4 regions of the Sedimentibacter sp. MB31-C6 genome follow, and region 3 is predicted to be linked to each of the others. Evidence: riboswitches for the same ligand, from Rfam matches in the RefSeq annotation. Region 3 holds a riboswitch; each other region holds the start of a gene.
The links. Region 3 has a riboswitch for S-adenosylmethionine ahead of metF (methylenetetrahydrofolate reductase [NAD(P)H]). Riboswitches for the same ligand answer to the same signal wherever they lie in the genome.
Positions count from the first base shown of each region.

Region 1 (3,636 bases), 1.1 Mb from region 3:
TTAATTCAGTTGCTAAATTAAAATATAAAAATATATGTGAAGATGGAATTTCTAATACGTTTACAGTAGTACCAGAAACTTTAGGAAAATTAGATAGGCATAGAGTAGATAATCTTGTAAATATATTAGATGGATATTTTGTTCAAAAAGCTCATCATATAAATGTTAATGTTTTAAATAAAGATACATTATATGAGGCTATGGAAAATCCAGACAAATATCCCAATTTAACAATTCGTGTATCTGGCTATGCAGTTAACTTTAATAGATTAACTCGTGAACAACAAATGGATGTCATTAGTAGAACATTCCATGATAAAATGTAGGCATATTATGACAAGTGGATTTATACATTCAATAGAAACATTAGGAACATTAGACGGTCCAGGAATTCGTATGGTTGTTTTTCTTCAAGGATGCAAATTAAGATGTATCTACTGTCACAATCCGGATACATGGAATACACTGAAGACTGTATATAGCGCATCTCCTATGGAAATAGTTGAAAAAACTAAAAGATATAAACCATATTTTAAATTTAATAATGGTGGTATAACTTTTTCAGGAGGTGAGCCCTTATTACAACCCGAATTTTTGCTAGAATGTCTTAAGAGATGTAAAGAGGAGGGAATACACACAGTTATTGATACTGCTGGTGTTGGTTTTGGAGATTATAAAGAAATATTAAAATATACAGATCTTGTTATTTTAGATATTAAGCATTCACAACCAAATAAATATAAAAAAATTACTAACATGGATATTGATAACTATCATGAATTTAAAGAAGCAGTAATAAAAAACAAAAATAAAATTTGGCTTAAGCAAGTTGTAACACCTGGAGTTAATGATAATTATGTCGATATGAAGGAGTTTGAAAAAGAAGTAAATACTTTTCCTCAAAATATGGTTAAAAAAGTAGAGCTTTTGCCGTATCATACACTAGGTGTACAGAAATATGAAAGATTGAACATAAAATATAAATTAAAAGATGTGTTACCCTTATCTAAAGAAAAACTAGATGAATTAAAAACATTTTTGATAATTGAAAAATTAGTTAGATAAATATTAAGTAAATAATATAGTTTATGTATTAGGGTATTCAGTTTTTTAACAATGTAGTATAATCTTATATATAAAATATTTTGGAGACTGAATTATATGATAACAAAAGTTAATATAAAGAATGGGGATAAACTTTCTATTTTAGGTTTTGGGTGTATGAGATTACCAACTAAAGGTGGCGTTATAGATGAGGCTAGATCAATATCTATGATACACGATGCCATAGAAAAAGGTGTTAATTATTTTGATACAGCTTACTTTTATCATGCAGGACAAAGTGAATCATTGTTAGGAAAAGCATTATTAGGAGGTTATCGTGAGAGAGTTAAAGTAGCAACAAAATTGCCTCCATATATGGTAAAAAGTTTGGATAATGCAAAAAAAGTGATGTCAACACAACTAGCAAAATTGCAGACAAACTATATTGATTATTATCTGCTTCATATGCTTACAGATAAAGCAATGTTTGACAAAATGGTATCTTTAGGTGTAATGGATTGGTTAGAAGAATTAAAACTTAATAAAATAATTAACAATATAGGATTTTCATTTCATGGTAGTAAGCTGGATTTTGAATTGATATTAAAAGCGTATCCATGGGATTTTTGTCAAATTCAATATAATTACCTAGATGAAAATAATCAAGTTACAAAAGCTGGATTACAATTGGCAGGGACATTAGGTATTCCTATTATTGTTATGGAGCCATTACGTGGTGGAAAATTGGTAAATAATTTACCTAAAGAAGTTATAGATACATTTAATAGTTACGATTCAGAAAGAACACCTGCTGAATGGGCATTGAGATGGATATGGAATCACACTGAAGTAAATGTTGTATTGTCAGGTATGAGCAGTGAAATACAAGTAACAGAAAATATTAAAACAGCAGGAGATGCAAAAGCTAATTCATTTACAAAAGAAGAACTTGTAGTTTTTGAAAAAGTAAAATCTATTATGATGGACAAGATAAAAATACATTGTACAGGTTGTGGGTATTGCATGCCTTGTCCTCATGGTGTAAATATACCTGGATGTTTCTCTAGCTATAATGATAAGTATTTATTAAATGATAAATTATATCGTTGGAAGTATGCTCAAACTTTAGGTGCATTTTCTGCTAAGCCTTCCTTTGCATCACTATGCAAAGAGTGTGGAAAATGCGAAAATCATTGTCCTCAAAATATAGCTATCAGAAAGGAATTAAAAAAAGTTAACAATGAAATGGAAGGTATATTATTTAAATCACTACTTAATATCATAAGAAAAATTTTAAAAATAAGATAATGTTTTAAGTTATATTACCATAAATTAGTTAAATAACTCACTTTTTTAGAATTTCAAAAATAAATGTTGACAAAATTATATATATGTTATAAAGTAATCACTAACAATTGAATATTAACTTCTTATCTAGAGAGACGGAGGGATCGGCCCGTTGAAGTCTCGGCAACCTGCATTTTGCAAGGTGCTAATTCCGACAAAGATTATACTTTGGAAGATGAGGAGATGGTTTAGTAATTTACCCTCTCTTCTGAGAGGGTTTTATTATTTTAAATATTATTTTTAGGAGGTTGACGAATGTCTATAGATTTGGTAAGAGAATATTTAAAACAATTTAATAAGGACAATGACATTTTGGAAATGGACGAATCTACAGCAACAGTAGAATTAGCTGCACAAGCATTAGGAACAGAAGGAGCAAGAATTGCAAAATCTTTATCATTTCAAAATAAAGATGGAGCTATGATTATTGTAGTAGCAGGAGATGCCAAAGTTGACAATAAAAAGTTTAAGGAAGAGTTTGGATTTAAAGCTAGGATGCTTTCTTCAGATGATACAGTTAAGTTTACAGGTCATGCTGTAGGAGGTGTATGTCCCTTTGCTCTTCCAGGGAATATCAATGTCTATCTTGATGAGTCAATGAAAAGATTTAAAACTATGTTTCCTGCTTGTGGAAGTAGCAATTCAGCAATAGAGCTTACTTTAGAGGAATTAGAAAAATTATCAAAAAGCAAAAAATGGGTTGATGTATGTAAAAATTGGGGATGATATATGATATTGTTTGGAAACAAGGTAAAATTTATTTACCCACCAAGACAAAGAGGAAGGGAATCAGCTTCAACATATACAAATTAAGGAGGTGGGGATTATTACTCCATTAATACAAATAAAAGATTTAGGAAAAGAATACATAAGCCAAGGTAATACTGTAACTGCTCTTTCAGGAATCAACATTAATATTAACAAAGGTGATATTTATGGGATAATAGGTATGAGTGGTGCAGGAAAAAGTACTTTGGTAAGATGTATAAATTTTTTGGAAAAGCCTACAAAAGGTACTGTAATAATAGAAAATGAGGATTTATCAGTATTAAATGATAAGAAATTAAGAAATGTAAGACAAGAAATAGGAATGATTTTTCAACAATTTAATTTGTTGATGCAAAGAACTGTAGAGGATAATATTTGTTTTCCTCTAGAAATAAGTGGTGTAAATAAAAAAGAAGGAAGAAAAAGAGCAAAAGAATTATTAGAAATAGTTGGACTTTTAGATAAAAGAAAGGCATA
Region 1 covers NZ_CP142396.1:1,654,239-1,657,874, forward strand. The annotation lists gene pflB (formate C-acetyltransferase) at 1-326, shown strand, start outside; gene pflA (pyruvate formate-lyase-activating protein) at 334-1,065, shown strand; gene U8307_RS07900 (aldo/keto reductase) at 1,162-2,352, shown strand; SAM riboswitch class I at 2,472-2,573, shown strand; gene U8307_RS07905 (YbaK/EbsC family protein) at 2,647-3,117, shown strand; gene U8307_RS07910 (methionine ABC transporter ATP-binding protein) at 3,218-3,636, shown strand, end outside.
Region 1: linked by a shared signal. The riboswitch ahead of U8307_RS07905 (YbaK/EbsC family protein) and the one ahead of metF (methylenetetrahydrofolate reductase [NAD(P)H]) in region 3 are both predicted to bind S-adenosylmethionine.

Region 2 (3,636 bases), 1.5 Mb from region 3:
TTTTATATCGAAAAAAAACATATTAAACTTATCTTCTTATCTTCAATATTCTTCTAGCTTCATCTGGAGATGCTATGTCTCTACCATATATCTTTGCAAGTTTCGCTGTTCTCTCTACAAAGTCAACGTTCTTGCCTAATTTATCAGGCTTATAATAAATATTATCTTCCAATCCAATCCTTACATGCCCACCAAGGCTTATTCCGGAAAAAACTGTAAACATTTGATTTTCACCAATTCCCGTAATATCCCAAATAGAATTTTTAGGAATAGCATTTAAAAGACTAGTAAGTTGGTTATATGTTGCAGGTTGACAATTTTTAAATCCCAATATAAAGTTAAAGTATAAAGGATCACGAATCAACCCCTTATCCTTTAGTTCAATTGCTTTGTATATCATACTAATATCATATACCTCAATTTCAGGTTTAATATTTCTTTTCATCATTTCTTTTGATATTTTTTCTATGAATTTAGGAGAATTTTGATAAACCATTTCCTCAAAATTTACTGACCCTGTTGTTAAAGCAGCACTTTCAGGATTTAATTTTAAACCTTGAGTCCTACTCTCATAATCTAATCCAGCTCTTCCACCTGTTGATAATTGTATAATTATTTTAGGACATACTTCCTTAATTTTTTCGACTATTTCTACATATCTCATAAAATCATGTGTTTTTCTTCCATCTTTATCTCTTGCATGAATATGAACAACTGAAGCACCAGCATTATAACACTCTTTTACATCATTTGCTATTTCCTCAGCCGTTATTGGTATATGAGGTGTATCAGCCTTAGTATATATCGAGCCTGTTGTCGCTACAGTTATTATTAATTTAGACAAAATCTCACCTCCTAAAATTGAACCGCAATGTTTATTCATAGCAATGACATTATTGGAAAAATAACTATGTCATTAATTATAAATATTTTTTTAATATATCAACCTTGTCTAGCTTTTCCCAAGGCAAATCTAAATCATCTCTTCCAAAGTGGCCATAAGCAGCTAATTGTTTGTATATTGGTCTTCTTAAGTTTAACTTTTCTATTATTGCAGCTGGCCTTAAATCGAAGTTATCTTTAATGGCTTTCTCTATTTTTTCTTCATCAATTTTATTTGTTCCAAAAGTATCGACCATTATTGAAACTGGTTTTGCAACTCCAATAGCATAGGCAAGCTCAACTTCACATTTATCTGCTAGGCCTGCTGCAACAATGTTTTTTGCAATGTATCTTGATGCATATGCAGCTGAACGGTCTACCTTTGTTGGATCCTTGCCTGAGAATGCTCCACCACCATGTCTTGAATATCCTCCATAAGTATCAACAATAATTTTTCTTCCAGTCAATCCTGAATCCCCTTGAGGGCCTCCAATAACAAATCTACCTGTAGGATTGATAAAATATTTTGTATTCTCATCGATTAATTCAGCTGGTACTGTTGTTTTTATTACATGCTCCTTTAAGTCTTTTTCAATAGTGCTTATTTCAATTTCAGGGTCATGTTGAGTTGAAATTACAATGGCATCTACTCTAACAGGTTTATTATCATGATACTCAATGGTAACCTGTGTCTTTCCATCAGGTCTTAAATAACCCAAAATACCATTTTTTCTTACTTTTGAAAGTTTTAGAGATAATTTATGTGCCAAACTGATAGGCATAGGCATAAATTCAGGTGTTTCATTACATGCAAACCCAAACATCATACCTTGATCTCCAGCTCCTGTTGCATCGTTTTTGTCTAAATGAGTTTCTCTATACTCTGCCGCTTCGTTTACTCCCATAGCAATATCTGATGATTGTTCATCAATTGCAGTTAATACAGAACAAGTTTTGTAATCAAAGCCATACTCCGCATCTGTATAACCAATATCCTTTATAGTATTCCTAACTATTTTAGGAATATCTATATAGCAATTAGTGCTAATTTCTCCTGCTACTAATACAAGACCAGTTGTTGTTACAGTTTCACATGCAACTCTACCAAATGGATCTTGTTCATAAATAGCATCTAATATTCCATCAGATATTTGATCACAAATTTTATCAGGATGTCCTTCTGTTACAGACTCTGATGTAAATAACCATTTTTTCATTTTATGATCCTTTCTATACTTTACTTTTCTTTTCATTGTGAAAGCATAATGACTAATTTATATAGTTTAAAAAATAAAAACCTCTTCCATAGAAGAGGTTCTATCTACATATATAGCCTCATCTTTCGGAAATCCGCGGGATTTGGCACCTTGAATAAATCAGGCTGCCGGGTTTCATTGGGCCTCGTCCCTCCACCACTCTTGATAAGGATTGTTACAATTCATAATATCATATAGATTTTTTTATGTCAATAGCTGAACTTTAAATATTTTTGGAACTTAAATCCTTTTAAAACGTCTAAATAAAAGCGTATATTACAATCCTTACATTTCTATAATTTACTATATTAATTAAATAAATACATGTTAATTTATACTTTATATGTGGTATAATGGACAAGCATAAATTTAAATACATAAATACAGAAGGGAATGATTAATTTGTTTATAAAAAAAATTGCAGCTATTTCTGCTACTATGATTCTATTATTAACATCATCAGTATTCGGCAGCGACTTATACACTGTTTATGATTTATCTGAGGAAACTAGACTCTCTACGGGTATTACATATGAAAGAATTGAAAAATACACTTCTCAAGGGTGGATGAACATAAATGTTGTTCGCACAAACCTAACAGACCCGTATACAAAAGTAGAACCTGTAACAAATAAAGAAGGTGTATCTAACAGGGGAACATTAAGTTCTATGTTAAAATCATCTGGAGCTGTAGCAGGTGTTAATGGAGACTTTTTTTACATGGGAAATCCAACTTATACATATGGACCAATAATTAAGGACGGGGAAATTATCACATCTCCTCTACCTTACAGTTATGGATACCCATCAGTAACAAGATTATTGGATGGTACAGTGGATATATCACTTTGGAATCCTAATATTACACTTTATGGCTCAGATGATATTCAATATGATATTGTTGTTATGAATAAAACTTCTAATATTGATTGGGGCCCAACTATACTAACTTCTGATTGGAATAAAATGTCTCCTGGTTATAGCGGAGATAAAGATATATTAGAAGTAGTTGTAGTAAACAATACAGTGTCAGAAGTAAGGAGAAATCAACCTTCAACTATAATTCCAGAAGAAGGTTACATCGTTGCAAGTTGTAATCCTGACACAATAGAAAAAATGACAAATTCCTTTAAATCTGGGCAGCCAGTTTCATTGAATATTGAATTAGATTTTAACACTGAAAACATAGACTGGTCTTTTGGTGGGTTAAATCATCTAGTTAAAAATGGTGAAATAAATGATATTAGTGATGAAGTACTCGGTGCTCATCCTCGTACTGCAATAGGTTTTAATAAAGACAATACAGAAATGATTTTAGTAACTGTTGATGGAAGAAATAAGGAATATACAAGTATAAAACAAACAGAACTAGCTCAAATTATGGTTGATTTAGGTGCTTACAATGTTGTCAACATGGACGGAGGAGGATCTACAACTATGGGTATTGATTTCCTTAAAAATTCTAACATCACTATTGTAAATATGCCATCAGATGGAT
Region 2 covers NZ_CP142396.1:1,243,665-1,247,300, forward strand. The annotation lists gene U8307_RS05940 (3-keto-5-aminohexanoate cleavage protein) at 29-844, opposite strand; gene metK (methionine adenosyltransferase) at 921-2,099, opposite strand; SAM riboswitch class I at 2,215-2,310, opposite strand; gene U8307_RS05950 (phosphodiester glycosidase family protein) at 2,532-3,636, shown strand, end outside.
Region 2: linked by a shared signal. The riboswitch ahead of metK (methionine adenosyltransferase) and the one ahead of metF (methylenetetrahydrofolate reductase [NAD(P)H]) in region 3 are both predicted to bind S-adenosylmethionine.

Region 3 (3,636 bases):
ATCAGTTCATCAACTATAGACTGCAGTTGTTTAGGCCCTAGAGAACAGTTAACTCCAATAACATCAACTCCTAAACCCTCAGCAACTGAAACAAAAGCAGCTATATCTGTACCTGTAAAAGTACGTCCATTATCCTGAAAAGACATGGTACAAAAAACAGGAAGGTTTGAATTTTCCTTAGCTGCTAGGACTGCGGCTTTTAGCTCATATAAATCGGTCATGGTTTCTATAAGAATTATATCAGCTCTAGCTTTTACTCCAGCTATTACTTGCTCTTTGAATATGTCGTAAGCATCTTCAAAGCTAAGTGTACCTAAAGGGGACAGAAGAGTTCCTGTGGGGCCTATATCTAATGCTACATACTTATTTTCAAGTCCATCTATTGATTTTTTTGCTACTTCAATGCCAGCAATTATTATTTCTTCAACTGTATATGATGAATTATTCAATTTCAGCTTATTGGCACCGAATGTATTTGCAGATATAATATTTGCACCAGCATTTAAATACTCTTTGTGAATATTATATATAACTTCAGGTTTTAATATGTTTAATTCTTCTGGTAGTTCGCCTATATTCAAACCTGATTTTTGAAGCATGGTACCCATTGCTCCATCAAAGTATAGAAATTTTTCCTTTAATTTATTTATCATAAGAATTCTCTCCTTTCTTAGTAAAACTACAATTGTTATAAAGATTACAATTTAAGCAAGATTTATTATTCGTTTCATTTCCTTTGTTAAAACCAATAAAAGCCGTCACCGATTTTCTTGGAACTAATATTGATGAATCTAAAGATGATAGACCTATATATTTCTGTGCATTTAAGGCATTTAATATTTCTTTTTGATGAGAAATAGGCACATCTCCATAACCTGGACTGTATCTAAAGGTAGTATTATAGTCTTCTTGCGCTGCAATCTCCATTATTTCAGATTCTACATAGTCACAAAGGGCCTCAATGTAAGCTGATGCGCATGCATCAAATATAACAGCCTTGGTTAAATTAGTCGAGTTGAAATATTTAATTCTTTTTTCAACTTCAAATCCAATAGTTGCGGCAATGACAGCTGATTTTTTACAGTCTTTAAATAGTTTAGCTAGGTCATTTGACGTTATTTTTATAAAATTTTCAAAGTTAATAATATTATTTTCATTTTTAACTTCAAAGATTCTATACACATATTTAAACTCGCATATATTTTGTAATTCGATTATAGATTCATTAAGTAATTTATAAGTTTCTACATCAACGTTATTGTTTCTATATCCTAAGTATCTTAAAGCTTCATTTATGTTTATTTTGATAAGGTTACTATTGATATGATTTACTTTCATTTGTTAGTACACTCCTAATAGCAGAAATACTGCCTAAAATCTTTTTAGCGGTGGAAGGTTTATTCATTGTATAAATATGGATGCCATCAACACCCCAGGATAATAGGTCTATTATCTGACCTATTGCATAGGACATTCCTGCTTCTTTTAAAGCTTCAGGATTGTTTGCATATTTATCTAATATCCTTCTGAATTTTTCAGGAATTGTATTACCTGTAAGATTTACTATAGTGTTAATTTGATTTTTATTAAGTAAGGGCATAATTCCGGTAATTATAGGTAAATCAATGCCCTTCTTATGTGCTTTATCATAAAAATTATAAAATGCTTCATTATCAAAAAACATTTGAGTTACCAAGAAATCAGCACCTGCATCCATTTTTCTTTTTAGAAATTTAATATCAGCATCTAAATCTTTTGCATCTGGATGCTTTTCAGGATAGCATGCAGCTCCAACACACAAATTTGAATTTCTTTTGAAATATTTTATCAGTTCCACTGAATTTTTAAATCCATTGGTTGGAAAATTATCTGATACAGAGTCTTTTGGATAATCTCCCCTTAAAGCCAAAACATTTTGTACATTATTTTCATTTAGGGAAGTTAATATATTATATATTTCATTTTTTGCTGAAGAAATGCAAGTAACATGAGCAATAGATGTTAAATTGTACTTGTTTTGTATATATGAAGAAATTTCAACTGTTTTGTCTTTTGTACTTCCACCTGCTCCATAGGTAACACTCATAAAATCAGGTTCTAACTTATATAGTTCGTCGATTGAATCATATATTGTATTAACCGGATAATTTGCTTTTGGTGGAAATATTTCAAAGGATATCAAAGGTTTTTTTTCAGTAAAGTTATCTACTATTTTCATTTAATCCTCCTAAAATAAAAAATCTCTCCCGACATTGGGAAAGATATTATCCATATGCATTCTCATCTGCCGGTTAAAAACCGCTGGAATTAGCACCGTATACATAGATTGGTTGCCGGACTTCATAGGGCCAGATCCCTCCGTCGCTCTTGATGAATTTATTTAATTTTCAATTAGTATATAACTAATAATATCTATATGTCAAGTAAATATTTTATTTGATATTGTAAAAGGAGGAAAGTTTTACAATTAGCTCTTGCAATTAATTTTTTGTTTTGATATAATTAAACACAAAGTTAATATAATACTGTGATTGGAAGCAGTAGGTTTGTTCACAATTTAAGAGAGCCGTCGGACGGTGTGAGACGGTATTGTAAAAGCTGAACTCGTCCATGAGTATTTGAAGCGAAATAAAGTAGTTTCAAACGGTTATACCGTTATAATATTTAAGTGAGGCTTAATGTCTAATTTGGGTGGTACCGCGGAATCTTCGTCCCAGCAGGGATGAAGATTTTTTGTATTCACTAACACAATTAAATAATAATTAAGAAAATAGATTAATATGGAGGCTAAACATGAAAACATATAATCCGCAAGTTATTGAAAAAAAGTGGCAGGAAATATGGGATAAAAATGAAACTTTTAAAGCGAAAGACAATAAAGAGCAAAAGAAATTTTACGGTCTTGTGGAATTTCCATATCCATCGGGAGTAGGATTGCATGTAGGACACATACGTGCATATACTTCTCTTGAAGTAATATCAAGAAAAAGAAGATTAGAAGGATACAATGTATTGTTTCCTATTGGATGGGATGCCTTTGGGTTACCTACAGAAAATTATGCAATTCAAACTGGAATACATCCTAGAGAAGTAACAGACAGAAATATTAAGGTGTTTACTCAACAATTAAAGACAGCAGGATATTCCTTTGACTGGTCAAGAACTGTAGATACTACAAATCCAGATTATTTCAAATGGACTCAATGGATTTTTGTTCAATTGTTTAAGCATGGATTGGCTTATAAAGATAAAACTTATGTAAATTTCTGCAATAGCTGTAAAGTTGTACTTGCAAATGAAGAATCACAAAATGGAGTTTGTGATAGATGTGGTAGTGATGTTATACAACTAGAGAAAGATGTTTGGTTTTTGAAAATAAGAGAATATGCTGATAAACTTTTGGATGGGTTAAACGAAGTTGACTTTTTGCCAAGAATTAAACTTGAGCAAGAAAATTGGATTGGTAGATCATATGGAGCAGAAGTTGATTTTAAAATTAAGGATATAGATGAATCATTGAGAGTATTTACAACAAGACCTGATACGTTATATGGAGTTACATTTATGGTTATAGCTCCAGAACATCCATTATTAAATAAATATGCTTCAAAAATCACAAATATGGATGAAATACAT
Region 3 covers NZ_CP142396.1:2,773,031-2,776,666, forward strand. The annotation lists gene U8307_RS13375 (homocysteine S-methyltransferase family protein) at 1-653, opposite strand, end outside; gene U8307_RS13380 (vitamin B12 dependent-methionine synthase activation domain-containing protein) at 643-1,338, opposite strand; gene metF (methylenetetrahydrofolate reductase [NAD(P)H]) at 1,316-2,218, opposite strand; SAM riboswitch class I at 2,278-2,377, opposite strand; T-box leader at 2,519-2,719, shown strand; gene leuS (leucine--tRNA ligase) at 2,794-3,636, shown strand, end outside.

Region 4 (3,636 bases), 780 kb from region 3:
TAACTATAACCATCAGCTTCTTCAAACCGTTCATTCAATTTAGCATAAGTATTCATTAAAGTTTCAAGCTCATTAGAATCATCTTCTTCTGTAAAAGTACTAATTTTATTTTCTAAATTACGCATATCTTGTTCTAGTTTTATAAGTTCACTAAAAATAGTGAGCATTTCATCTATTATGCTTTTGTTACTTTCTATTGTAGTATTTTGCTTTAAATACCCAAGTTTTTTACCTTTTGCTTTAAAAATGGTACCAGAATCTGGTTCTAAATTTTCTGTTAATATATTAAATAATGTAGTTTTGCCTGAACCGTTCAGTCCGATTAATCCTACATTTTCATTATCATTTATAGTAAAAGAAATATTTTCTATTATATTTTCAACTGTATAAGCTTTCGTAACATCATTACAAGATAAAACTATCATTTAAACAGTCCTTTCTATATTTTGAATAAGTTTATTGTATATAATTTTATATTTTAAATTTGACTATTTGATTATATCAATTTTATTGATACTTATCAATTGCATTATAACGATGTATAAAGATAAGCGATTTTGTATGAAACTACTTACAAAATATAATCGTAGTTAATTAATAATTGCTCTTACATAATAAAAGTAAAGTATCATAAATGTTTAAAAGAGAATTTATTAAAATTCTCCTTGTATGTTCATTCATTTCTTCTTTTCCAAAGTAAATAATGTTATTATTATCTAACTCAAAAATAACGTATTCTAAATACTTTTTATAATCTAATTCAAATTCTTGGGATAAGCTTTTCGGGAGGTCAGTTACACCTAAAATAAAATCCGTTGAAACATCAAAATATTTGGATATTTTAATTATTAATTCAATTCCTGGTTTTCTTTTGCCACTTTCATATAGTGAAACTGTTGATTCTGAAATGCCAAAGATTTTACTAAATTCTTTTGCGGTGAGTTTGTTTTTAATACGTATTTGACGAATCCTCTCATTATAATTCATAATATCGCCAACTTCCTTTTGCAAATTGATTACAAAAAGTCACCTCATAACTTTTTGAGTGTTAATCTAATTATAATGTAGACTTTGATAAAAAACAACAAAAAATTGCAAAAAGTAAATATATTTGATAATTATTGACAAAATGCAAAGTATGTTTTATTATTTAATAATACAATATAAGTTTTTTTATATAGAAGAATTGAATATTAATACGGGGGGTATTAAATTGGAATTCATCGTTGATAATTATCTTAGTATATCTAATTTTGAGTTATTATTGAATTATATTCATGAAAACACAACACAAGATGAAATTTATAATAAGCATCTATTAATTACTATAATTGGATGTATCGAAGGAAATATACAATTGGAGTTGCAAAATAATTCATTCCATATGTATTTCAATGGATATAATATTGATGGTAAAGATAAAATAGATTGTGATAATTACATTTTGTCCAGTATTTATAATAATATAAAAGTTAATAGTGATTTAAATGATTTTATAATTAAATATTTTGACTTATGGCATGGACATAATGAGAATTCAGATTTTCTTTATGATAAGTATCATAAGGACTATTTAAAAGAAAACTTTCAAATATTGTTATATGCTATAAAAGAAGATATTAAAAAGGCAGGGAATATTAAGGATAATGATAATTTAAATAAATATCAATTATTGTTAAATGATTTAATTGATAAATTTTGCAGAAATTAATTAAAAGGTATTGACATAAGTAAAAAATTAGTATAAAGTACTTTCTAATAAATGAATATTTACTTCTTATCAAGAGAGATGGAGGGAGCGGCCCTTTGAAGTCTCGGCAACCTACAGTTTACTGAAAGGTGCTAATTCCGACAAAGTATAACTTTGAGAGATGAGGAGATGATTATATTAATCCTCTCTTCAAGGGGATTTTTTATTTTGCTGTGCAAGAAGCGATATTCCTTTAAATATAATTTATTCAGGGAGGAAATATGAAAAGTAATTTTAAAAACATTGAATCTAAATTAGTGCAATCTTTAGAAGAATTTGAAGAAGGGGAATCTAGAGTATATCCATTAATCCAAAGTACTACTTATAATTATAAAGATCCAGATTATGTTGCTGGTTTATTTGATTTAACTGAAACTGGACATATGTATTCAAGAATTAGCAACCCAACTGTAGCTGCTTTTGAGAATAAAATAGCTCAATTGGAAGGGGGTGTTGGAGCTGTAGCTGTTTCTTCTGGGCAGGCTGCTACAACGATGGCTATATTAACTATTTGTAACTCCGGTGATCATATAGTTGCTGCTTCTACAATATATGGAGGAACTTTTACATTACTAGCTTCAAGTTTGAAGAATTTAGGTATTGAAACAACTTTTATAAATCCAGATAATACAGAGGATGAAATAATAGCTGCATGTAAGGAGAATACAAAGGCAATTTTTGCAGAAACAATAGGAAATCCAGGGTTGAACATATTAGATTTTTCTAAATTTTCTAAAATAGCTATAAAAGTAGGTGTTCCTTTAATAGTTGATAATACAATAGCTACACCATATTTATGTAGGCCGTTTGAATATGGTGCTAATATAGTTGTACATTCGACTACAAAATATATTGATGGTCAAGCTACAGCAGTTGGTGGAGTAGTAGTTGATGGAGGAAATTTCGATTGGAATAATGGAAAGTTTCCAAATATGGTTGAACCTGATCAAAGCTATCATGGACTAAGTTATTTTGAGAAATTTAAGGAAACTGCTTATATAACTAAGGCTAGAACCCATATATTAAGAGATTTTGGTTCTACTATGAGTGCGTTTAATGCTTTTATATATTTGAGAGGACTTGAAACTCTTCATATCAGAATGGATAGACATAGTGAAAATGCATTAAAGATAGCTGAGTTTTTAGAAAATCATGAAAATGTTCTATGGGTTAATTATCCAAAGTTAAAAAGTAGTTCTTATTTTGAATTAGGAAATAAATATCTTCCAAAGGGTGGAAGTGGAATAATCTTGTTTGGAGTCAAAGGTGGAGCTGAAGGTGGAAGACAGTTTACTAAAAAGTTGAAATGGATAAATAGTGTAGTTCATTTAGGGGATGTTAGAACATGTGTACTTCATCCTGGTAGTACAACACATAGACAGCTGTCTGAAGAAGAACAAATAGCAGCAGGAGTTATGCCTGAAGCAATAAGATTAAATGTAGGAATTGAAAATATAGATGACATTATAGCGGATTTAGAACAAGCGCTTAAATAAGTGTCACGGGACGCATACAATGCGTCCCCTACAATATGTATGCATTGCATGCATACCGCAGAACGTTACGACCCCAACGTAGGGTATGCATTGCATGCATACCGCGACACGTCCGCACCCGCGACAAATAGAAAGGAGCATATATGCCAGTTATAATACCAACAGAACTACCTGCTTACGATATAATGAAAAATGAGAATATTTTTGTCATGAATAAAAATAGAGCTGAAGGTCAGGATATTAGACCCTTAGAAATTGCTCTTGTAAATCTTATGCCAACGAAAATTGAGACAGAAACTCAATTTGTAAGACTTTTATCAAATTCCCCAATACAAATAAATGTTGAATTTGTTCATACCGTAACTCATAAAGCAAGGAACATTTCTGAGA
Region 4 covers NZ_CP142396.1:544,325-547,960, reverse strand. The annotation lists gene U8307_RS02800 (ABC-F family ATP-binding cassette domain-containing protein) at 1-425, opposite strand, end outside; gene U8307_RS02795 (helix-turn-helix domain-containing protein) at 595-987, opposite strand; gene U8307_RS02790 (hypothetical protein) at 1,214-1,711, shown strand; SAM riboswitch class I at 1,775-1,878, shown strand; gene U8307_RS02785 (O-acetylhomoserine aminocarboxypropyltransferase/cysteine synthase family protein) at 1,972-3,246, shown strand; gene metA (homoserine O-acetyltransferase MetA) at 3,390-3,636, shown strand, end outside.
Region 4: linked by a shared signal. The riboswitch ahead of U8307_RS02785 (O-acetylhomoserine aminocarboxypropyltransferase/cysteine synthase family protein) and the one ahead of metF (methylenetetrahydrofolate reductase [NAD(P)H]) in region 3 are both predicted to bind S-adenosylmethionine.